Regions from separate parts of the Pseudoalteromonas sp. JC28 genome, predicted to be linked through region 1. Evidence: riboswitches for the same ligand, from Rfam matches in the RefSeq annotation. Region 1 holds a riboswitch; the other holds the start of a gene.
The links. A riboswitch is a leader RNA that binds a small molecule or an ion and turns the genes downstream of it on or off. The one in region 1 is predicted to bind cobalamin.

Region 1 (11,959 bases):
TTTTCTCTATATCAATGCGCACGGTGTCGGTAGCTGAACGGTTTTGTGAGTCAGTAACGGTCAGCTCAAATTCCACTTGCGACAAAATATTTTGATCTGGTGCGTTAAAAGTTGTTGAACACCCGGTAACAGAACTTAATGCTACCTGAGTGCCAGACGTCACTTGCCGCCATACACACTGTTTCTGACCAGATACCGTATCACTGTTTGAACCATCAAGCGTGACCTCATCAAACTCTTGCACTTGCTGGTCGCTCCCAGCATCCGCCACTACTACATCCGAATTCTCAAGTAGCCCGAGGGTAAACTGGGTACTGGCTTGTCCGCCTTCATCATCGGTAACCGTCAACTGCCAGATTGACGCCTGAGAGGTAGCCAATAATGGGTGGACAAAAGATAAAGTAGCTGTATTCAAACCAATTGGCTGTATTGTTGTGGGACCACTCACTTGTTGCCATTGATAAGCAACCACTTGGCCATTTTCGTCTGGATCGGAGGAGCCTGCGCCACTGAGGACAATAGTATCTTTATATTTGGCTGGTAGTGTTTCCGGTGCAGTTTGGCTGATACTTGGTATAGGTAATTGGTTGTTAGATTTGATAGCAACCGTCACTTGGTCGCTTGCAAGACTGCCATCAGGCGCAACATAGTCAACCTGAATAAGTAAATTGACATCGGCTTTGATATCCGGTGCAACAAAAGCGGCTTGTTGCTCCGTAATTGGAAATTCACTGACGTTTGCACCAGAGATAACCTGCCAGTTAAAGGTGCCGCCAGCAGGTGATGCTTGAGCATTCAAGGTGACTTCTGTTTTTTCGGTCACTTGGATATCAGCACCCGCATTAACCGACGCACTGACTTGACTCGGTTCATCACTCCCAGAGCCTCCACCACAACCCGTTAATATTAGTGCAAGTACAACCCAACTTCCCTTGAATGCATTCATATTATTCCTTTTGAATTATAGATAACTTTCTTGATGTATCCGCACAAACAACTTAGTGCCAACTTTACTATAATCTACTTTGTATTCTCGACCATCTAAAGCCTGAATAAACAACAACCGCTTCACTTCACCAAACACATCAATACTCGAAACGTGGACGACTTCTAAATAACGCTCTTTAGCCTCTCTTCGATTTCTCGGCAGCTCTTCCTTAAAAGGCACCAAGCCGTTTGCAGTCACCTTGATTTTTGGGTGTGCTTCACCATTTACAATCACAAGATCTAACTTCTTCTCTTTGTGAATAATGGTATTACGCCCACTTTTAATATAGGCCGTTTCTAAGCTCATATTGGTGTATCCTGTTACATCTTCAGTAGGTGGTTTGTTCTTCTAACAATGCTTTTACCACCTCTTTAGGGTTAAGTTTCCAGCGGTTTAACATGACTGAAAATTGCCAAATATCCCTGTCTAAGGCAGTCGCGGGGATCAATAAATCATATCCCGTCACTGTCTTTAAATTATCCATCCGGTTTGCAAACATTGCCATTAAACCAGTATATTCTTTTCCCGCCTTGGAGCGAAAAACGGTTTCTTCTATCAACCATTCAGATGGGCAGTTGCCATTTTCGCAATGCATTTTAACAGCTTGTAAAAAAATATGCCGCTGCTCGATCAATAATTTACCCGCAAGTCGAGGTGTTAAATTTAATAAAAACGCATCAATATCATTAAGTTTAATACCAACTGCATTTAACTCAAGTGTTTCAACACCTTGTTGAACTTTGGGAATGCCGCTGGAGTGGAAGTTTACAATGGATAGCGGCCAAGCTCCATATTTATGCACATACCTAAACTCTTGTTCTGTAAAGTATAAACTAAAATATGGTTGCTGACTTTTAAGAAAGCCAACAAAAATAGCCACTAACATGGCACTGGCAAGAAATATTTCTACAATAGTAATAGCTGTACCACGCAAGTTGACAAAAAGCATGATAACAACCAAACCAATTGCACCAACCAGCATAAATTCAACGCCATTGCGGTCAGCGGTTGCACGTAGTTTTGCTTCAAGCATGGGTATACCAAGCATAAAAGATATACATGATGATCGCCCATGCGACTAATTTACGTATTGTGATGCATCGTTTACATGAATGACTGCGTTTCATAATATTTAATTTAGGTACAAACACTTAAATTGAATTACATTTTCGTTTAATGCACAAATTTACAGGATATGCCGTCGACTTTGTTAGCCTTTAATTTTGTAAACTAGAGACAAATTATAATCTGGGTCACTTTTATGCGTCATCAATCAGGAAAAGCACTGTTTCCTTTTATCATTGTAGTGCTAGTCGTCATCAGCGGCTATTTATATTTACCAGCCTCGGAAGGCAAAATGAGTGGCAACTCAGCACCCGTAACCTCCGTTCAAGCTCATACCGTAACTAAAGAGGAGCGTATTATTGCTGTTCACTCTATTGGTTCCGCCAGAGCAAATCAAGCAATCAACGTGAGTAGCGCCCAAAGCGACTATGTGGCAGCCCTCTTTTTCGATGACGGAGACGTAGTAAAAAAAGGTGACAAGCTAGTCCAGTTGCGTGATGCCGAAGAGAAGCTCGATATCGAAGCGCTGAAAGTGACGCTAAAGGAAGAAATTAGACAACTAAACCGCCTTAAAGACCTCGCAAAAACCCAATCGGCGGCTCGCTCTCAATTAGAAGCACAATCAGCAAAGGTTGACACCTTAACGGCACAATTGGAAGCCACCAAAACAAAACTCGCCGAGATGACCATTTATGCGCCATTCGATGGATTATTGGGTACTCGAAATATCTCTATCGGTAGCTTCGTAAACAACAATACTGTGATCACCACACTCGATGACATTAGCATCATCAAAGTGGATTTTCAGGTACCAGAAAAATACCTAGCGCAACTACAGCTTGGTATGCAAGTGAATGCACAAAGTGAAGCTTACCCAGAGCAACTATTTACCGGTAAGGTCTCCCATATTGACCCGCGTATTAATGAACAAACGCGCTCGGTACGAGTGACAGCAAGTTTCACCAATCTAGACCATAAACTCCGCCCAGGTATGCTACTACACATGGGATTGGAACTGGCTCGATTACAAGCCCTTGTGGTGCCAGAAAAAAGCATCATACCAAGACAAGATAAGCATTTTGTATTTGTCATTGACGACCAAGGTAAAGCGCAACAACGTGAAGTGCACCTGCAAACTCGCTTTAGCGGCTGGGTAGCTATCGATGAGGGGCTTACAGAGGGACAACAGGTGATCACGGAAGGCACCCTGAAGATCCGCTCAGGCTCAAAAGTTGAAATAAAGGGGTAAGGCGACGTGAGAATCACTGATACGGCGGTAAAGCGCCCGATCTTCGCGATCGTTATTAACTTACTGCTGCTGACCTTTGGCTTAGTGGCATTTACTATGCTACCGCTGCGCGAATATCCTGATATTGAAACCCCAATAGTCAGTGTAAGCACTAACTACACAGGCGCATCAGCGGAAGTAGTAGAAACCAAGATCACCCAAGTATTAGAAAACCGGATTTCGGGGATCGAAGGGATCAAAAGCATAAATTCCAGTAGCCGCAATGGTAGTTCCAATATCACTATCGAATTTAATATCGATCGCGACATCGACGCTGCTGCAAATGATGTGCGTGAGCGCGTTTCTCGAGCGCTGGATAGGTTGCCAGAGCAAGTTAGGCCGCCTGAAGTATCGAAATCAAACAGCGACGAAAGCCCTATCGCTTGGTTTGTACTCAACAGCGAAACCATGGATACCTTGCAGCTTTCAGACTACGCCCAGCGCTTTATCGTTGACCGTCTGGCGGTTGTTGATGGCGTATCGAATGTACGTATTGGCGGTGAACGTCAATACGCCATGAAGATTTGGCTAGACCGAAAGGCGATGGCCGCTCGTGGAGTCACAAGCAGTGATATTGAACAAGTGCTACGCAGAGAAAACGTAGAATTACCCGCTGGCGAAATTGAATCCGTTGACCGTGATTTTTCTGTTCGTATTGCCAGAAGCTATAAGACTCAAGAAGACTTTGACAACCTAGTAATTAAGCGCGGTGAACAAGGCTATTTGGTGCGACTTGGTGAAGTCGCGCAGGTGGTACTTGAAGCCGCTGACGACGAAAGTACCTTCCGTGGTAATGGTAAAAATATGATTGGCCTTGGTGTTGTTAAGCAAGCCAAAGCCAATACGCTAGAAGTGGTCGACAACGCTCGTAAAGAGCTTGAAAAAATAAAGCGCAACCTGCCTCAAGGCACCACCATAGAAGACAGCTACGATTCTTCTATTTTTATCCGTGAGTCCATTGCTGAAGTATACAGCACACTTGCGATTGCCATGGCGTTGGTGGTACTCGTTATCTACATCTTCCTTGGCAATATCCGCGCTACGCTGATCCCTGCTGTTACCGTGCCGGTAGCCTTAGTTGCAACCTTTATGTTCTTACTGGCCATGGGGTATTCTATCAACTTGCTGACGCTGCTTGCACTTGTGCTTGCCATCGGCCTTGTGGTCGATGACGCCATTGTAATGCTAGAAAATATCTACCGCCGCATCGAGCTTGGCGAACCCAAGTTACTGGCGGCATACCGTGGCGCGCGAGAAGTAGGCTTTGCCATCATTGCCACAACGCTGGTTTTGGTTGCCGTGTTTATTCCCTTAGTCTTTATGGATGGTCGTATTGGTGCCCTATTTACCGAATTTGCCTTTGCAGTAAGTGCTGCGGTGCTGTTTTCCAGTATTACCGCGTTGACCTTATCTCCTGCCCTTTGCTCCAAAGTATTAAAGCCCAGCAATAAAGAAAACCGCTTTAGTCAGTGGATGGACCGTCAATTTGGACGACTAGAACAAGGATATCGCCGTGTTTTACAAGACAACTTATCGCGCAAATACAGCCTGATCGTGATGTTGGCACTGGCGGGTTTTACCAGCTACAGCCTGTTTAAACAGATCCCGTCTGAACTGACACCAAAAGAAGACCGCGGTACTTTCTTCGTTATGATGAATGGCCCAGAAGGGGCAAGCTACGAAAACAACTCGCAAAATATGGCAAAAATTGAAGAGCGCCTACTACCTTATGTAGACTCAGAGGAACTTAGCCGCGTGCTTATTCGGGTGCCTGGTTGGGGTGGTCAAGGCGGTGTTGCTATTATCGGCATGCCAGACTGGGATGAGCGAAAACGCTCTACTTGGGAAGTCATGGATGAGATCAGCGGTAAAATGCAAGATGTTACAGATATTCGCGCCTTCGCTATTATGCGCCGTGGTATTGGCGGCGGCGGTAACTCACGCCCTATTGAGTTTGTACTGCAAGGTAACGACTACGATGAGTTAGCTGCATGGCGCGATCGCATTCTAGAACGCGCACGAGAAAATAAAGGACTGGTTCGTCTCGATCACGATTACAAAGAAACCTTCCCACAGTTTTTGATAAGCATTGATAAAACCAAAGCTGCAGACTTAGGCGTGTCGGTAAGTGCTATAGGCCAAACGCTAGAAACCATGCTGGGACAACGTCGTGTTACCACCTTTATTGACCGCGGTGAAGAATACGATGTGATCTTAAAAGGCACCAAAGCCGACTTCTCTGCCCCAGATAATATTTCTGATATTTATGTGAAATCTCGTAGCGATGAGCTCGTGCCATTAGACAGTTTGATCACCATAAAAGAAGAAGCCACAGCTTCTCGATTAAACCGCTACAACCGTATGCGCGCAATCACTATCACGGCAAACCTCGCTGGCGACTATACACTGGAGCAAGCCCTCGACTTTTTAAATAAAGTTGCCGCCGAAGAGAATGATATCGACGGCGCCATCGACTACAAAGGCGAATCACAGCTGTTTTATGAAGGTGCATCAGCAATGACCTATGTGTTTATTCTGGCGCTCACCGTTACTTTCTTGGTATTAGCCGCACAGTTTGAAAGCTTTGTCCATCCACTGGTTATCATGCTCACCGTACCGCTGGGCTTAGTCGGTGCGATGTATGGATTATTTATCACCGACAGCACGCTAAATATTTATAGCCAAATTGGTATTGTCATGTTGATTGGCCTTAGCGCCAAAAACGGTATCTTAATCGTGGAATTTGCTAACCAATTGCGTGACAAAGGCATTGCCTTCGAACAAGCCATTGTCGATGCTGCAGCGCAGCGATTAAGACCTATTATCATGACCTCGCTAACAACCGTGATGAGCTCCATCCCGCTTGTGTTTGCAACAGGCCCAGGATTCGAAAGCCGCATGGTGATCGGTGTCGTGATTTTTGCAGGTGTCAGTGTTGCCACCATTTTAACCTTGTTTGTTATCCCAACCGCCTATACTTTACTAGCTAAGAAGACGCAATCTCCAGAAGAGACGACAAAACGTCTTGAGGAGCAGTCGCAACAACATCCTGAGCAGGAGGTATAATGGCAACTTTACAAACAGCAACTTTTGGTGGTGGTTGTTTTTGGTGTATTGATGCGGCATTTCGCCGCGTCAATGGCGTTGAGTCAGTGCAATCAGGTTACGCAGGTGGCCACACAGATAATCCCACCTATCAAATGATATGTCGGGGAGACAGTGGCCATGCTGAGGTAGTCCAACTGCAATTTGATGCCGATATTGTCAGCTTTGATACTTTGCTTAATATGTTTTTTACTCTGCATGATCCAACGCAGTTGAACCGCCAAGGCAACGACATTGGTACTCAGTACCGTAGTGTGGTGTTTTATCATGACCAGCAGCAACAGCAGCAAACTCAAGATTGTATTGCGCAGCTTCAAAGCCAGTTAAGTGAAAAAATAGTGACTGAAGTTAGCCCAGCGCCTGAATTTTATCCTGCTGAGCACTATCACCAAGATTATTACACTGAAAACCCAAACCAAGGCTATTGCAGTGTGATGATTGCCCCTAAAATTGCAAAATTTGAAAGCTATTTTGCGGCAAATTTAAAGCACTAAACTTGTGTGCCGAACGCAATAGATTGCGTTCGGCTTACGCCTTACGGCAACATAGGTATAGCAAATACATAAAAACTAGTGCGGCCATCTTTAATCCGCAAATGCCCACGCGTTACTTCCATTTCTAAATTCGCAGTATCACCAGGTCTTAAGGTATCTAAGCCTTTAAGCGGAACAACACCTGAATTGATTAACTGGGCATTGTGTTTAATGACCTGCGGAATATCTTCGCTCATATCCACACCTAAGAATTCAAACACATCAATCACAATACGGCTAAATTCAGTATAAAGCTTGTCAAAAATCCCCGGAGTCAAGGTATCTATCAAATCGAGGATCCACGGCAGCTCTACTTTTGTCGTCACCACAGGCTTAAAGCTAGAAATTAAAGGATCTAACTCAAGCTGCTGGGTACGTACATCATACTTACCTTTGATGGTGACATTTTCGTTGTTAATATAGACATGGATATAAATATTCATCCCAAGCTGCTTCTTACGGAACTTAGCGTAAGACTTCAAATCGAAACCATCGATCAACACCGGTACTTTATTTTGCGCATCAACTCTACCTGCGATTTTCATATGCATAGTGCCGTAGAGGCTAGTCGTGTGGCTCACTTTATTTGAACTAGATTGTGCGGCAATATTGTTGACGATATCGGTCGTCAACTCTTTGTAGTTATGTTCCACATTCGAAAATTGCTGATGAATAATATCTGAAACCTGCGTATACATTTCCTTTGGACCTTGGCTAGATGTTGTCCTGCCAGTAGACCAACACTCGCCACCGGTATAAATCACAGGCACAGATATAGGCGTTAGGTGATCGTTGCCGGGGTGACGATAGTACATCATGCTGCGGATCCGACTACAGGTTTGCGATGGCGCGTTAAACCAAGCGAAATCGCCCGCCATTGATTGTGTTGAAAATTGAGGTTCAAGCTGGTTTTCAGGTAGCGAAGCTTGCGCTGATGTGACAATCCCAAGCGTGAGTAACCCAAATAATAGTGACTTCATGTTCTTTTCCTTAAGGTAGTAATAATACAAATCAAATCTATTATCAACCACACATAAGGCAGAACACCAGTTACAAATGTAATGCAACTAAATGATAAATAAGAAAAGTGATCCATTACTCACGATGGATCACTCTGGGTATTGAAAAGCTTTTAACGTATTAGAAGCTGTAGCTCACACCAACGTAGGCTTGTCTACCTAGTGGCTTATAGCCCAGTAAAGAGCCATCTTTTGCTTCGCCCGCTGTGGCATTGAAATAACGCTTATCGGTTAAGTTTTCAATACGGCCATTTAACTTGAATCCGTCGAAAAACGTATAGTTAGCAGCTAAGTTAAACAGCGTATATGACGGTAAAGTCACTGTATATGCACCTTCAGCTCCCCATACTTTATCGTCGCGATTACCTCTATGGACTAAGGTCAGTGTTGCGTCGACATTTTCCCACTCTTTACTGACTGAATAAGTTAAGGTGCGTCTCGCTCTGCGCTGTAATTGCTTATCGGTATCTGCGTCTTTAGCACTCACATAGCTCACATTTACCGTATGCTCGATACCAAAGTTGTCTTCAATTTCAACAGAAAGATCAGCACCTTCAAAGTCAGCGCGCTGAACATTGTAAGGGATGTATTTCCATTTATCATTTTGCTGATAAACGATTTTATCGGTAATACGGTTATCGTATACCGCAGCTTCCACACGGAAGTTCTCGCCGCTCCATGTAACAATAATTTCGTTATTAGTAGCTTCTTCTGGCTTAATATTTGGGTTAGGTAAATAGTAAGGACTATCAATCACAAACGCCTGTGATAAAGAAGGTGCTCTAAAGGCAGTACCATGATTCAACTTAACACTTAGGCCATCCATGAGTTGCTTGCCGACAGCAACCGTGTAGGTGTTTGCACGACCATGAAAATCATAATCATCCGTTCTCAGTACAACCTCTGCCAGCCAATTTTCATCGTTGTAAAACCCACCGAGTGCTAAAGATAAATTATCACGCTCAGGCTCTGAAAAAGAGGCGGTAGAATCACCAACATCTTCATTTAGAAAGGTAAAGTTACCCGTGAAGATCAAAGCTTCAGTTAAACTATATTGCGACTGATATTCAAATTGGCTGCGTTTGGTGACATAAGCGTTATCGTCAGCACTATTACCGATTTGAACATTTTGTTCCTTACCTAAGCTGTATGACGCACTTTGGCTAAACTTATCAGTACGTCTTTTCCACGCCAACTTATTGGTGTAGTTATGGAAACGGTAAGCATCACTACCAAAAGAGTCATACTCCCCCTCACCTTCACTGTACTGTGAACGTAAGCTAAAAATGCCACTTTCTTCATCACCATACTGCACATTTAAACCGGCATTACCGTTATAATATCCATCACGGTCATGGTTTTTTGTGATTGCAGCTTCAGGGTCTTTCTCAATCACATCATAGCCATCGGTATGAGTGTAACCCGCATTAGCTGCAATACTAAACTTGTCTTTTTTGTAATTTACCGTCGCTTCGGTCTTGGAGTAATTGTTACTCCCAGTCGTAAACGCGATAGTATTGTTATTCCCTTCGCGACTAATAATGTTAATCACGCCAGCAATGGCATCTGAACCATAAATCGCAGCTTTGGCACCACGAATGATCTCAATTCTTTCGATGCTATTAAGTGGTAAATTAGTGAGCGAATTGTCACCGGAGTTTGCATCCGTCACTCGAACCCCATCGATTAACACTAGCGTATGCTTAGCGTCATTACCGCGTAGGAATAAACTCACGCTTTGGCCAAAGCCACCGTTTCTAACAGCTTGAATACCAGCGACATTATCGAGTAGCGATACGACATCTTGAACATTGCTTTTTTCAATTTCAGCGCGACCTATAACCGTAATGGCAGACAGTGCGCTTTCTAGAGATTGTTCAAATTTATTGGCAGTAACAGTGATATGTTCAACATTTTGATCCGCAAATGCTGAAAAAGAGAGCGCCGTCGCTATCGCCGCGCTTAGAGCAGTTTTATTTAACATGGTTTCCCCTAACTTGTACCCACCGTACAAGAACACAAAGTGACTGTTTCAAGGCCGGTCTCCGGGCTCAGTAAATCTGCAGATTAGCAGTTCACTCTACCGTTGCGGGGGCAGCGCTGGCATAGAACCGATCCAAGCTAATCACGTGTAATAAACTGTCTTACTCAATTTATTATTGATTCACGCAATTAGATGTTCCCTTGTGTTCGCACCAGTTTCCCGATTATCTATACACTTAGCAACCACACTAGGTTGTGTACAGCACCTTGAAAATGCGAGGCTATTGTCTTGGGTTTCGGAATGATTGTCAATGGACGTCTAGAAATCCAAAAGTGCAATCTATGCACTTTTGGAATGGAGTAAAGCGTAATTAGTCGCGGAAGTTTTTGAATTGAAATGGTTGGCCAAGCTCACCGGTACGAATCAATTGCATCGTTTCTTGCAAATCGTCACGCTTTTTACCCGTTACACGCACCGTATCGCCTTGAATTGATGCTTGAACTTTAACTTTTGAGTCTTTAATAAGCTTAACCAGTTTTTTCGCCATCTCTTTGTCGATGCCTTGTTTTAACGCCACCTTGCGCGATACGTATTTGCCTGAACGTTCAATGTCTTTTAGCTCAAAGCTTGCCACATCAAGGCCACGCTTTGCCGCTTTACCCACTAACATATCGAACAACTGCATAACTTGCTGTTCTGCTTCCGCTTTAAGGTTGATCATTTCACCGTTAAGCTCGATTGATGCATCTACGCCACGAAAATCAAACCGCGTATCAAGCTCGCGAACCGCGTTGTCTACAGTATTTTTTGCTTCTGTCATATCAATTTCAGATACAATATCAAATGAAGGCATGCTTCTCTCCTAAAGTCATTTTGGCTCGATTATAGCAGTTTATGCTTAATTTGAGTTACTTTAAGTTTTTAAACAGCGTATTAGGATGTTCACCCAATGGACAGTTTTCGATGGTATACTGCTCGCTTAGTCATACAGAAGTAGGATGTATTGTGACACGGCGCGTTTATAAAGCTCTTTTGATTATCTCTTTAATTATATGTACGGTGCTATTCGCAAAGGAAATTAGCTTGTCTCCAAAGCTGTTCCCAAATATCGATAAAGTGGCGCATTTTGGTGTATTTTTTGTGCTTGCGTTTATCTCTCACCATGCTTTTAAAGTGAAAGTATGGACACACATAGTACTGCTGTCCTTGTATGGTGCAGGAATTGAGTGGATGCAACATTCATTACCGTATCGCCAAGCATCTACCGCTGATTTTTTCGCTGATTTAGCCGGTGCGGTCAGTTATTTTGTTCTATTTTATATTTGGGCAAGTTGGCGCAACAGAAAACATGGCTAATATACATATTTTAGGTGAAGGGGCGATAGGATTACTGCTCGCCCAGCACCTTAGTCAATCTCATCAAATTACGCTGATCACTCGAAATAAACGCGCGGCGACTTATCGCTATCAAACAGCAAGTATTCAACAAACCATCCCATGCAGCACCAAAACACTTGCAGAACTCCCTGCCAGCAGTATAGATACGCTAATCATTCCCGTTAAAGCATATCAGGTCATCGAAGCACTCCGAGCGCTTCGCCCTACACTTTCAAAAAATGCAACGCTAATCCTTAGTCATAATGGCATGGTAGATTGGTCTGGTGAGTTAGCAGCGCTTGATAAAACACAATCAGCCTACTTCTTAAGCACATCCATCGCAGGCTATAAAGTCGCAGACACTGTGCATCATACAGGACAAGGTGCAACTTGGTTTGGGCCGTTAAATTTACCAGCTGAATGCCACTACCAGCGCGTATTCTCGCAACTGTTTAGCACATTTGACAATGCTCAAACCACGTTTGACATCATGCCAACACTTTGGAAAAAGCTGGCGGTTAATATTGCCATTAACCCGTTAAGTGCATTGGAACAAGTCGCAAATGGTCAGCTAAGACAGCCCAAATACGCGGCCCAAAT
Region 2 (11,959 bases), on a different contig from region 1:
CCCATAATTTAATTGTGAGTGACGCCATGAAAGCGTATAATTTGCGCGTCGTCACTCAATTCAATGTAGCAATAAAAGGGGCTAGATAATGTCTTTATTCCTCCTTACTTTCGGTTTACTTATGCTTATCGCTGTTGCGATGGCAGTAGGCGTTATCGTACAAAAGAAATCCATGGCCAGTAGTTGTGGTGGTTTGGGCTCAATGGGCATTGACAAAATTTGTGATTGCGACGATCCATGCGACAAACGCAAAAAGCGGTTAGCAAAAGAAGAGATGTGGAAAGAAAACCAGATCCTATAACCGTAGAATGATATTAATTGAAAACGCAAGCTTAGCTTGCGTTTTTGCTTTTTGGGTAACAAACCTCAGGTTAAGTAAAAATGCAGCGGCAGCTATATTTTGTTCGTCATGGTGAAACGACCCTATCAGGCCATTTACTTGGAGTGACAGATCCCGAACTCAGTAGTACTGGTGCTCAGCAATTGCTGCAATCGTTAACGAGCCTAAGTGGCCTGCAGGGTATTATTAGCTCTCCAAGGAAGCGCTGCCTGAATACAGCCACAGCCTTTGCAAAGCAGTATCAACTCCCCGTTGAGGTGGAGCCAAATCTCGCCGAATTTGATTTTGGATTATGGGATGGACAACCTTATGATACGCTTTGGCGAGAAACCCAATTTCCAAGTATTGGTGACTTTTGGCAAAACCCTTGGCTGCACACGCCTCCTGAGGGCGAGTCTATGTATGATTTTCATCATCGGGTCGCCACGTGGTGGCACAGTATTTTGGCGTCGCCAAGTAAAGAGTGTACCGCCGTCGTAGCGCATGCAGGAGTAATAAAAGCGCTTGTAGCACTTATTCTTGACCTATCGCCTGAGCTTACTGCATACCAATCGAAGATAGATATTCCTTATGCGGGTATAGTAAAAGTTGAGGTGTTTTACGACAGCAGCCAAACTGCTTGGCCAAAAGTTGTATTTTAGACGTCTAGACTTCATAATATTGCAAATTTCGTGATAGGCAGATATTGGGAATGAGGTGTGAGTCCTCAACTGTCCCCGCAACTGTAAGTGTATGAGTGTTACCTCTTGCATAAGTCAGATACCAAGGCCTATCTATATACTTAAGCGGGCAGACTTAAGTCAAAGTTGTCGCTTGTCTATAAGCTACTACTTTGCCGTGCCCAATCAGAGGTGCTATGGCAGTCACTCCACAGTTTCAAGTCGATAAACTTAGCGTGCAGCTTGGTGGTAAAGCCATCTTAAAGGCACTCAGCTTTGCTATTAATTCGGGTGATTTTATTGGTTTGCTCGGACCGAATGGTGCTGGAAAGTCTACTTTGCTGCGCACTTTATATCAATACACCGCGCCAAGTTCTGGGTCGCTACTTTTCAATGGTAAGCCGCTAGCTAGTTATGGACGTAAAGCCTACGCGAGACATGTTGCTGTGGTGCTACAAGAGATCCCCGCTGAGTTTACTCTGCCATTATTTGATATGGTATTGATGGGGCTAACACCGAACAAATCACTGCTCGCGACAACGACGGCTGCTGAAAAACAGGCAATCTTACATGCCATTGAGCAGGTTGGATTGAGCCATAAATTAGAGCAATGTTTTAGCTCCTTGTCTGGTGGGGAGAAGCAAAGGGCAATGATCGCACGTGCCATGGTGCAAGCGCCTCAAGTATTGATAATGGATGAGCCCACCAGCCACTTGGACATTAAATATCAAATCCAAATTATGGAGCTGGCCAAACAGCTTGGTGTTACTATTATTGCGTCTTTTCACGACTTAAATTTGGCTAGCGCCTTGTGCGATCGCTTATTAGTATTAAATAACGGTGAGCTTGTTGCAGATGGGTTGCCACTTGAAGTCATTAACGAAACCCTATTAAGCCAAGTTTTTGGGGTATGCGCAGAGGTTTCTACTGTCCGTCATCCGCCAAATAACAGTGAGATCCCACATATACGCTTTCATTACGGGTATCAATTATGATTGCCGCAAAGCGGATCGCGTTGATATCGATACTGCTATTGGCCTTGTGCTGTTTTAGCATGCTGATGGCACTTAAGATCGGTGCGATTGATTTATCTTGGCATACGGTTATACAAGCGATTATTAATTTCGATCCCAGCGTACTTCAACAACGGGTGGTAGTTGAGCTTCGTCTGCCACGGACGTTACTGGCGATGAGTGCGGGAGCAGGACTGGCGATAGCGGGTCTTATTTTACAAACCGTGACGCGTAACCCTCTAGCTGATCCTTATTTATTTGGTATTTCTTCAGGTGCTTCATTCGGTGTGGTGGTGCTTATCGCGCTATTTGGTGCACAGTCTAGCCTAATGATGTCTGGGGCTGCATTTGTCGGAAGTTTGCTGTCTATCTTGCTGCTTTTATTTGTGGCAAAACGCAATGCACTACAGCAGGTAGAAACTATGCTCTTGGCGGGCGTCGCACTTTCTTTTCTGTTCAGTGCCTTTACTAGCTTGTTGCTCTATTGGAGTGACCCTCAAGCCATCAGTGCAATCTTGTTTTGGAATCTAGGCTCGTTTGCAAGGGCGAGCTGGCAATGGCTATGGCTTCCATGTTTGGTCGTGTTGCTGAGTTTTATCACGCTTTTAGTGATGCGTCGGCCGCTCAACGCCTTGTTACTCGGAGATGAGAGCGCCACCACGCTTGGCGTGAATGTAGGACGAGTGCGAATAGGTATGTTGTTATTGAGCTCCTTACTCACCGCAGTACTTGTGGCTGCGTGCGGCGGAGTCGGATTTGTAGGCTTGATGATCCCGCATATCGTACGCTTTTTTATCTCGCAAGCAAAGGTCATTGGGCTTGTGGCCACCGCGCTTTGCGGTTCGCTTTTGATGCTATGGGTGGATGTATTGTCGCGCACGCTTATCGATAATCAGGAACTTCCTGTGGGTGTGATCACCGCCGCCATTGGCAGCGTGTTCTTCTTAGCATTGCTTATTTTCAAAAATCGCCGCTCTGGAGGCGTCGGAGTTACCCATGGTTAAACCGTTAGATACTCGCTTAAACACGCTTATTCAACAGCGCATCGACTTAAAAACCAAACCGCTAGGTGCGCTAGGTAAGCTTGAAGCTTTGGCTGTGCAGCTAGTACAGATCTTCTCACAAGGGCAGACGCAATTAGACATAGAGCAGTTAGCAATAACACGCCCTGCAATGTTTGTTTTTGCGGGCGACCATGGTATTGCAAGCCAAGGGGTTTCTATTGCGCCAAGCGAAGTAACTGGGCAAATGGTTGCAAACTTTGTGCAGGGGGGGGCCGCGATCAATGTCTTTTGTCGGCAACTTGGTTGGCAGTTAACCGTAGTAGACTGTGGCACATTAGTGCCATGCGAGCCTGCGCCGAATTTGCGCTCGCAGCGACTTGGCGATATTACTCATGCCTTCCATAAACAACCCGCGATGAGCGAAATGCAGCTCAAGCAAGGACTTGAATATGGAGAGCAAGTGGTGATGCCCGCTATTGAAGTGGGTAGCAACGTGATTGCTTTTGGTGAGATGGGGATTGGCAATACCAGTTCTGCAGCTGCAATTTTAGCGGCGCTCAGCGGGGCGAGTGTGGAATTATGTGTGGGGCGCGGTACAGGCGTTGACGATGAAACGCTTTGCAAAAAACGGGCACTTATCAAACAGGCTCTAGAATATCATCAAGATAAGCTTGCGACACCAGAACAAATTTTGCAGCGCCTGGGTGGCTTTGAAATTGTGCAAATGGTTGGTGCCATGCTGGCGGTTGCTCGGGCACAAAAAGTAATCATAGTGGATGGCTTCATCTCCACCGCAGCGGCTATGTTGGCAAGTAGAATAGCACCGCAAAGTAAGCAATATATGGTGTTTGCTCACGGCTCTATGGAGCAAGGCCATAAGTTAATGTTAGAGCAGTTAAACGCTGAGCCATTACTGCATTTAGATATGCGCTTGGGTGAGGGAACGGGCGCCGCTCTAGCGCTTCCATTATTACAAGCTGCGCTAGGCTTCTTTTGCGAAATGGCAAGCTTTGCCGATGCCTATGTTACGCAAGTGGTAGACGCATAATGCAGTGGCAACAAGAGTGGCGACTGTTTAAGCTTGCCGTGGTGTTTTTAACGCGGGTGCCAATTCGTTTGGATCCTGCCCCTTCATCTGATGAACTTAACGAAGTGAGTGGTTACTTTGCTTTAGTTGGTTTATTTGTTGGTAGCTTCTCGGCCATACTTGGCTATGTTGCCAGTAGTGGTGTATCGCCAATGTTTGGTGCCGTTGTCGTACTGGCTGCGAGTATTTTACTTACCGGGGCTTTTCACGAAGATGGTCTTGCCGATGTTTTTGACGGTTTTGGCGGTGGCTGGAGCCGTGAACAAAAGCTTGAGATCATGAAAGATAGCCGTCTTGGTACATACGGTAGTTGTGCGCTGATATTGCTGTTATTGGCCAAATTTTCGCTTTTGACCATGCTCTTTAATGACTTTGCTGTGACACTCGCTGCACTTATTTTAGCCCATAGCCTAAGTCGTGCCTTTGCGGTGTCTTTAATCGGTGCGCTTAACTATGTACAGGCTGATGAGCTGAGCAAAGTTAAGCCGGTAGCGAAACATATATCGAGTGCTGCGGCGACCCGCCTTACGCTCACTACCATTGCGATTTTAATTTTCTGTTGGCCATGGCTTGCGCTTTCACTGTTCGACTTGTTGATGCTGTGTACTTGCTTGTTTGTGCTAAGACTTGTGTGCATTAAATGGTTTAACGCTCAGCTTGGTGGTTACACCGGAGATTGTTTAGGGGCTGCGCAACAGCTTGCTGAGCTTGTTATTTTGCTTTTTATTGTGGGTCATCTCTAATGGCACAAATACAGTTAATACTGGGCGGTGCTCGCTCAGGCAAAAGTCGCTTGGCAGAGCAGCGCGCTATTCTATTGTTAGAGCAAGGTGCGGTGAACGAACTTTACTATGTTGCAACTGCAAAAGCCCAAGATGAAGAAATGAAAAGCCGAGTGTTTGCTCACCAGATGCAGCGTGATAGCCGCTGGCAGCTAGTGGAAGAGCCGTGGCATATTGATAAGCTTATTGCTACTGCACGCGAAGATGCGCTGTTACTTATCGATTGTTTGACCTTATGGCTGAGTTTTGGCTTATGCGAAATGGGTAAGGCCGCGACCATAGACAAAAAAGAACATGTGCTGGCGGCACTAGAAAGCTGTGCTGCCACTGTTATTTTGGTGAGTAACGAAGTGGGGCATGGGATAATTCCGCTTGGCGAGCTAAGCCGTGAGTTTGTTGATGAATCTGGTTGGCTCCATCAAGACATTGCTAAAGTGGCCGACAGAGTCGATTTTGTTATTGCAGGCTTGCCACAATGTTTAAAAGGTCAAGACGTATGAAAACCTTAATGGTACAGGGCACCACGTCTGATGCCGGTAAAAGTACACTGGTTGCGGGACTTTGCCGGGTGCTGCAACGAAGAGGCTTATCTGTTGCGCCTTTTAAGCCGCAAAATATGGCACTAAATAGTGCCGTCACACCTTGTGGCGGTGAAATTGGTCGGGCACAAGCACTCCAAGCCGAAGCCGCAAAAGTCCCGCTATCCACAGACTTTAATCCTATTTTGCTTAAGCCAAACTCTGACACTGGCGCACAAGTGATCATTCACGGCAAAGCCATTAGCAATATGGAAGCAGCCGCTTATCATGATTACAAAAAGGTAGCGATGGAGGCCGTACTTTCCTCACATCAACGCCTCAGCGAACAATTTGAGCTGTGCATAGTGGAAGGGGCGGGGAGCCCTGCTGAGATCAATCTGCGTGAAAATGACATTGCCAATATGGGGTTTGCCTGTGAAGTTGCATGCCCCGTGATCATTATCGCTGATATCGACAAAGGCGGGGTGTTCGCACACTTGGTTGGCACACTTGCGCTATTAAGTGACTATGAACAAAGCTTGGTTAAAGGGTTTGTGATCAATCGCTTTCGTGGTGATATTGCGTTATTGCAATCTGGACTTGACTGGCTCGAGCAAAAAACGGGTAAGCCTGTACTTGGGGTATTGCCCTATTTGCATGGCTTAGCGCTCGATGCAGAAGATGCGGTGACGGTGGACAATATTTGTGAACGGGGATCGTTAAGCGTCAGGGTTTTACTATTTCCTCATATTAGCAATCACACCGACTTTGACACCTTGCGCTTAAACCCTGAAGTGGATTTGCGTTATGTACGCTATCAAGAATCTATCGGTCCTTGTGACTTAATCATTCTGCCCGGCAGCAAAAATGTGTTGAGCGATTTAACCTTCTTACGCAAACAGGGTTGGGCAGAAGAAATCAAACGGCACCTGAGGTACGGTGGTAAGGTACTAGGTGTGTGTGGCGGTTTGCAAATGTTAGGTAAGTTCATCAGAGATCCAAATGCGGTGGAATCAACACTCGGTGAAGTCGCTGGGCTTGGTCTGGCTGACTTTGAGACCACACTCTCAGAGCAAAAAGTACTGACGCAAGTGTCTGGCATTTGCCAATTGGATGAGCAAAGTGCTGAAATTTGTGGTTACGAGATCCATGCGGGGATCTCTTCTGGAGCGGCACTAGAGGTGCCATTCTTGCGATTTAACACACATCCAAATAACAGTGTGCAGGACGGTTTTATCTCCCGAGATAATCAAATTGCAGCCACCTATTTACATGGTTTATTTGATACGGTCGCCGCCACACAGGCTATCTTGTCTTGGGCCGGTAGTAAGCAAGCGGGAACAGCCGCGATTGATTTAGCGAAGCACAGAGAGCAGCAAATTACGCGTCTTGCCGACAGCTGTGAAGCACATTTAGATTGGCAAAAATTGATGAAAATAATTGAGGAATAACATGAGCGAACAACAAGATAAGCATCAGCAACGACAGCAAAAAGTAAAACAACAAGTCGATGAAAAAATTGCCGCTGCGCAGCAAGAGCAGGGCATTTTGCAAGTGATCACAGGTAACGGTAAAGGTAAGTCAACATCTGGTTTTGGCACCGTTGCGCGTTGTGTCGGTCATGGTATGAACGCTGCGGTTGTACAGTTTATTAAAGGAACCTGGGATTGCGGTGAACGCAATTTGCTCGAAAAAGTCGGCGTGCCATTTGCGGTCATGAAAACGGGCTTCACATGGGAAACGCAAAACCGTGAAACCGACACTGCCGCCGCGCAGGCGACGTGGCAACAAGCAAAAGTATGGCTACAAGATGAAAGCATCGACTTGGTATTGCTCGACGAAATTACGTATATGTTGAGCTATGATTATCTAGATTTGGACGAAGTCATAACGGCACTAGAAAACCGTCCTACCATGCAGTCGGTGATTGTAACTGGGCGCGGTGCACATCGACGTCTGACTGAGCTTGCAGATACCGTGAGTGAAGTGCGTAATGTGAAGCATGCGTTTGAGGCCGGCATTAAGGCGCAAAAAGGGTTTGACTACTGATGCTAAAATTCGCCTTATTTATTGTTCTAGGTTTTGCCTTTAGCGTTAGTGCTAAGCCCGCAGAGCGGATCATCGCGCTTGCGCCTCATATTGTCGAAAATCTTTATGCAATAGGTGCTGGGGAGCGGATTGTAGGCACGGTCGCCTATGCCGATTATCCAGAATCAGCCAAGCAACTGCCTCAAGTTGGTGACTATCAAGGTATTTCGGTTGAGAAAATTTTGGCACTTAAGCCTGATCTTATCATTGCGTGGAAAAATGCAAGTCACGTTCCTATGCTTGAAAAGCTCGAAAGCTTTGGTGTTGAGGTGATTTATAGTGAAGCGAAATATCTAGATAAACTACCCGATGAGTTGCTACGCCTAGGTAAAATTACTGGCCTTGGAGCTCAAGCTCAGCAACAGGCTGATTTATTTGCTAAACGTTTAAATGAACTAAAGGCCCAGTATAAACAAAGCGCTAGCTTAGCTGTATTTTATCAATTGTGGCCATCACCGCTGATGACCGTAGGAGGCGAAAGTTGGTTACAGCAAGTCTTTACTGTGTGTAATGTGAAAAATGTTTTTGCTGACGCCACCACGGACTATCCACAAATTAGCATTGAAAATGTTCTGTTGAAATCACCACAAGTGATAGTGATCCCTGAAGAAAAGACTAAACAAGAAGTTAAAGCAATTGCATGGCAGCAATGGCCGTCGATCCCTGCGGTAAAGTACCAACAAACTATTTCGGTAGATGCCGATCTGCTCCATCGTTATAGCTATCGTATGCTTGAGGGAATATCGGATTTATGTGGTAAACTCGACGCTTCTCGAAGCCATTATAATATGATGAAAAAAGGTGAAGCATGACAACGTGGAGTGACGTGTTAGGTCAGGAAAAACAACAAGATTACTTTAAGCAAACCATGGATTACGTGGCAGAGCGTCGCGCTCAAGGTATAAATGTGTTTCCGCCCCATGAACAGGTATTTGACGCGTTCAAAGTCACGCCTTTTGATCAGGTTAAAGTGGTGATTTTAGGGCAAGATCCCTATCACGGCCCCAATCAAGCTCATGGTCTATGTTTCTCTGTGTTACCAGGGATTAAGCCGCCACCGTCGTTAAATAATATGTATAAAGAGTTGGTGCAGGATATTGACGGCTTTCGCATACCTAATCACGGCTACCTAATTGACTGGGCTAAACAGGGCGTACTGCTGTTAAATACGGTGTTGACGGTAGAACAAGGCCAAGCCCATTCACATAAGCATTTGGGCTGGGAGCGCTTTACAGATGTAGTGATTGAAAGGCTTAATGCCCACAGCGAAGGTGTGATTTTCTTACTCTGGGGCTCACACGCCCAGAAAAAGGGTAAGAGCATAGACACAAACCGTCACCATGTTTTACACGCACCACACCCTTCGCCGCTCTCAGCACATCGCGGCTTTTTTGGTAGTGGCCATTTTAGCAAAACTAATCAGCTGCTCACCCAAATGGGTAAGCAGCCAATCGATTGGCGATTGGCGATTGGCGATTGGCTGAGCTATAGCAGATAAAAACCAAAAAGAGCGCCGTGAAGGGCGCTCTTTTTAGTTAAAATCAAATTCGTCTAAATCAACACTGTCTGCGAAAATATCCAATTCCTGTAGTTCTTTGCGTAGTCGCTGTTTATCTTTTAGCGCTTCAATTTCACGCCATTTTCTTTTTTTGCCCTTAGATGAAGTTTTTTTCCTAGTATCCGGACTTTCTAATAATTCTAATAACTCGTCTAGGGTATCCATGAAAATCTCCTATTGATAAAAACAACCTAAAGTGGCATTTGCTTCGGCTGTTGTTAGCACTACAACTGCAATGACACCGTTGATCTCTTCATACTATTTGGCAAACCTCAATATGAGGAACCGATAAAAGTCTGATAGCTAAAGTACGCTACAAACAACCCCGCGTTGCTTGCTTTTTGTACCAAAACCAGAAAGTAGCGGCATCAATTTTCACTTCAAGTGATATTGATATACCACAGACGGGATAAAAATAAAACACAATTGTGTCTTTTGGGTTAAAACCAAGTGACAGTTTGATGAAGGTCAATTCGGGTGATATATAGGAGGTGTCAGAAAGGTTTGTATTGAGAGCGATAACAAAAACGCCGCATATTGCGGCGTTTCGAAATCGAATGTTTAAGGCGCTTACAGTGCTTTAAAGCGTGCGACTAGTGTTTCTTGTGCATCGGCAAATGAGCGAATACCTTCAGCAAGCTTTTCTGTGGCCATTGCGTCTTGGTTATGTAACCAACGGAACTCACTTTCGCTAAGCGCAGCAGGTTTTGCTTTAGGCGCAAAGTCAGCCTCAAGTAGGTAATCTTCGTTTGCAGGCATTGCAGCAAGCTCTTCTAATAGAGAAGGGCTAATCGTGAGCTTATCACAACCCGTTAGGGCTAGAATTTCACCTGTATTTCTGAAGCTGGCGCCCATTACAACGGTTTTATAACCGTGCTGCTTATAGAATTCAAAAATACTACGAACAGATTGTACACCCGGATCTTGTAGTGGGTCAGTTGGTTTTTCTAGGCCGTTGGCAACGTGCCAATCTAGAATACGCCCAACAAATGGTGAAATTAAAAATACGTTTGCATCGGCACATGCACGTGCTTGCGCTTCGCTAAATAGCAACGTTAGGTTACACTTAACACCTTCTTTTTCCAGTGCTTCAGCGGCTTTAATACCTTCCCAAGTCGATGCAATCTTAATCAAGATTTTGTCTTTGCTTACGCCTTGCGCTTCATATAAATTTAATAGCGTTTTTGCTTTTGCGATAGTCGCTTCGGTATCAAAAGATAAACGTGCGTCTACTTCGGTTGAGATATATCCCGGCACAGAGTTCGCGATTTCTTTACCAATCACAACGGCAAAATAGTCACAAGCAAGCGCTAACTGCTTGTCAGCGTCACTTTCATTGGCTTTGGCATAATCCCAAGCTTCTGTTAGATAAGGCTGATAAGCAGGCGTCTCCGCCGCTTTAAGTAAAAGAGAAGGGTTAGTTGTTGCATCCTCAGGCTGTAGCTTGCGGATGGCTTCAATGTCACCGGTGTCAGCGACGATTGATGAGTGTTGTTTTAGCCTATCTAATGCTGAAGTCATGTGTTCCTCATTCCAATATTGATAACAGCGAAGTGATATTAGACGCCTTATGTTGCAACACCATTAAATAGCTGAATAGGTCATATGTCCGTATCGGGCGACATATCACACTCGTTATTTAGGGTTATTGTTATATAAGGTCGAGTTGTAAAGCGAAGCTGTATTTTAACAGCGAATTGCTTAAGCCCAAGTGAAAGCGGACAAACACTTGAAGTTACTTGGGGATAGTGTTGAAATTGACATTAATTACTAGCTAAGTCAATAGGCAAACCATGATCACAGTTATCTCTCCAGCGAAAAACCTAGACTATGAAACACCTGCGCCAACCAAGATGCACACACAGCCAGAGCTGCTGGAGCATAGCGAGTCACTTATTCAAGTTTGTCGCGATTTATCACCACAGCAGATCGGTAGCTTAATGAAGATAAGCGACAAGCTCGCGGGCTTAAATGCGGCAAGGTTTGCCGAGTGGTCAGAGCCTTTTACACAAGACAATGCTAAACAAGCTATTTTTGCTTTTAATGGCGATGTGTATGTCGGTTTAGAAGCGCAAAGCCTAACTGAAGCTAATTTAAATTATGCGCAAAATCATTTACGTATCTTATCTGGGCTGTATGGCATCCTAAAACCACTTGACTTAATGCAGGCCTATCGTTTAGAAATGGGTACAAAGTTAAGTAACCCGCGTGGCAAAAACCTGTATGAGTTTTGGGGCACGATTATCGCTGAAAAACTGAATAAGGTCATGGAAGGGGCACAAACACAATACTTGGTGAACTTAGCTTCAAATGAGTACTTTAAAGCGGTAGATAAGAAGGCGCTGAAAGGTGACATTATCACTCCTATCTTTAAAGATTGTAAAAATGGTCAATACAAAGTCATCAGTTTTTACGCGAAGAAAGCGCGCGGTATGATGGCAAGGTATATCATTGAGAACCAAGTATCGGATTTGGAAAGCCTGAAAGCGTTTGATATTGCAGGATACCGCTTTAGTGAAGAAGCAACGCAAAAGGCTCAAGAACCGGTGTTTTTGAGAGCAGAACAATGACAACAAAATTATGTGTAGCAGCAGTGTTCGCCGCTGCGTTTGTGAGTGGCTGTAGTGGACATTTTACAACTAGAGTCAGCAATGTGCCGGTCGATTGCGAAGGTGATTCACGTTCGTGTTCTATGAGCTGTCGCAAAGATTACTCGGATCCGATGCAAGTACAAAATTGTGAGGACAGGTGTTTCCAACAGCAAAATCAATGTCGAGTGGATAGACCAACAGAAGACAAATGGGAAATTACAGACGAAAAACCGACTTATCCCACTTCCTTTTAATATGCCGCGCTACGCGCCTTTGGGTAAGCTCATATAGGCGCGTACGACCCTATCCCTAAATGCTA

Region 2: linked by a shared signal. The riboswitch ahead of DS891_RS11340 (ABC transporter ATP-binding protein) and the one ahead of DS891_RS18600 (TonB-dependent receptor) in region 1 are both predicted to bind cobalamin.

The regions. Positions count from the first base shown of each region.
Region 1 is NZ_QOKX01000008.1:180,641-192,599, reverse strand. Features, by position in the region: gene DS891_RS18635 (DUF1566 domain-containing protein) at 1-946, opposite strand, end outside; gene DS891_RS18630 (hypothetical protein) at 962-1,294, opposite strand; gene DS891_RS18625 (DUF2982 domain-containing protein) at 1,317-2,021, opposite strand; gene DS891_RS18620 (efflux RND transporter periplasmic adaptor subunit) at 2,250-3,302, shown strand; gene DS891_RS18615 (efflux RND transporter permease subunit) at 3,309-6,407, shown strand; gene msrA (peptide-methionine (S)-S-oxide reductase MsrA) at 6,404-6,940, shown strand; gene DS891_RS18605 (hypothetical protein) at 6,982-7,959, opposite strand; gene DS891_RS18600 (TonB-dependent receptor) at 8,120-9,982, opposite strand; cobalamin riboswitch at 10,017-10,263, opposite strand; gene DS891_RS18595 (YajQ family cyclic di-GMP-binding protein) at 10,353-10,835, opposite strand; gene DS891_RS18590 (VanZ family protein) at 10,988-11,338, shown strand; gene DS891_RS18585 (ketopantoate reductase family protein) at 11,331-11,959, shown strand, end outside.
Region 2 is NZ_QOKX01000004.1:340,879-352,837, forward strand. Features, by position in the region: gene nqrM ((Na+)-NQR maturation NqrM) at 89-301, shown strand; gene DS891_RS11335 (histidine phosphatase family protein) at 382-981, shown strand; cobalamin riboswitch at 972-1,127, shown strand; gene DS891_RS11340 (ABC transporter ATP-binding protein) at 1,197-1,994, shown strand; gene DS891_RS11345 (iron ABC transporter permease) at 1,991-3,016, shown strand; gene cobT (nicotinate-nucleotide--dimethylbenzimidazole phosphoribosyltransferase) at 3,009-4,064, shown strand; gene DS891_RS11355 (adenosylcobinamide-GDP ribazoletransferase) at 4,064-4,846, shown strand; gene cobU (bifunctional adenosylcobinamide kinase/adenosylcobinamide-phosphate guanylyltransferase) at 4,846-5,385, shown strand; gene DS891_RS11365 (cobyric acid synthase) at 5,382-6,854, shown strand; gene cobO (cob(I)yrinic acid a,c-diamide adenosyltransferase) at 6,856-7,452, shown strand; gene DS891_RS11375 (cobalamin-binding protein) at 7,452-8,303, shown strand; gene ung (uracil-DNA glycosylase) at 8,300-8,989, shown strand; gene DS891_RS11385 (DUF3545 family protein) at 9,023-9,214, opposite strand; gene tal (transaldolase) at 9,620-10,570, opposite strand; gene yaaA (peroxide stress protein YaaA) at 10,843-11,619, shown strand; gene DS891_RS11400 (hypothetical protein) at 11,616-11,894, shown strand; gene DS891_RS11405 (hypothetical protein) at 11,904-11,959, opposite strand, start outside.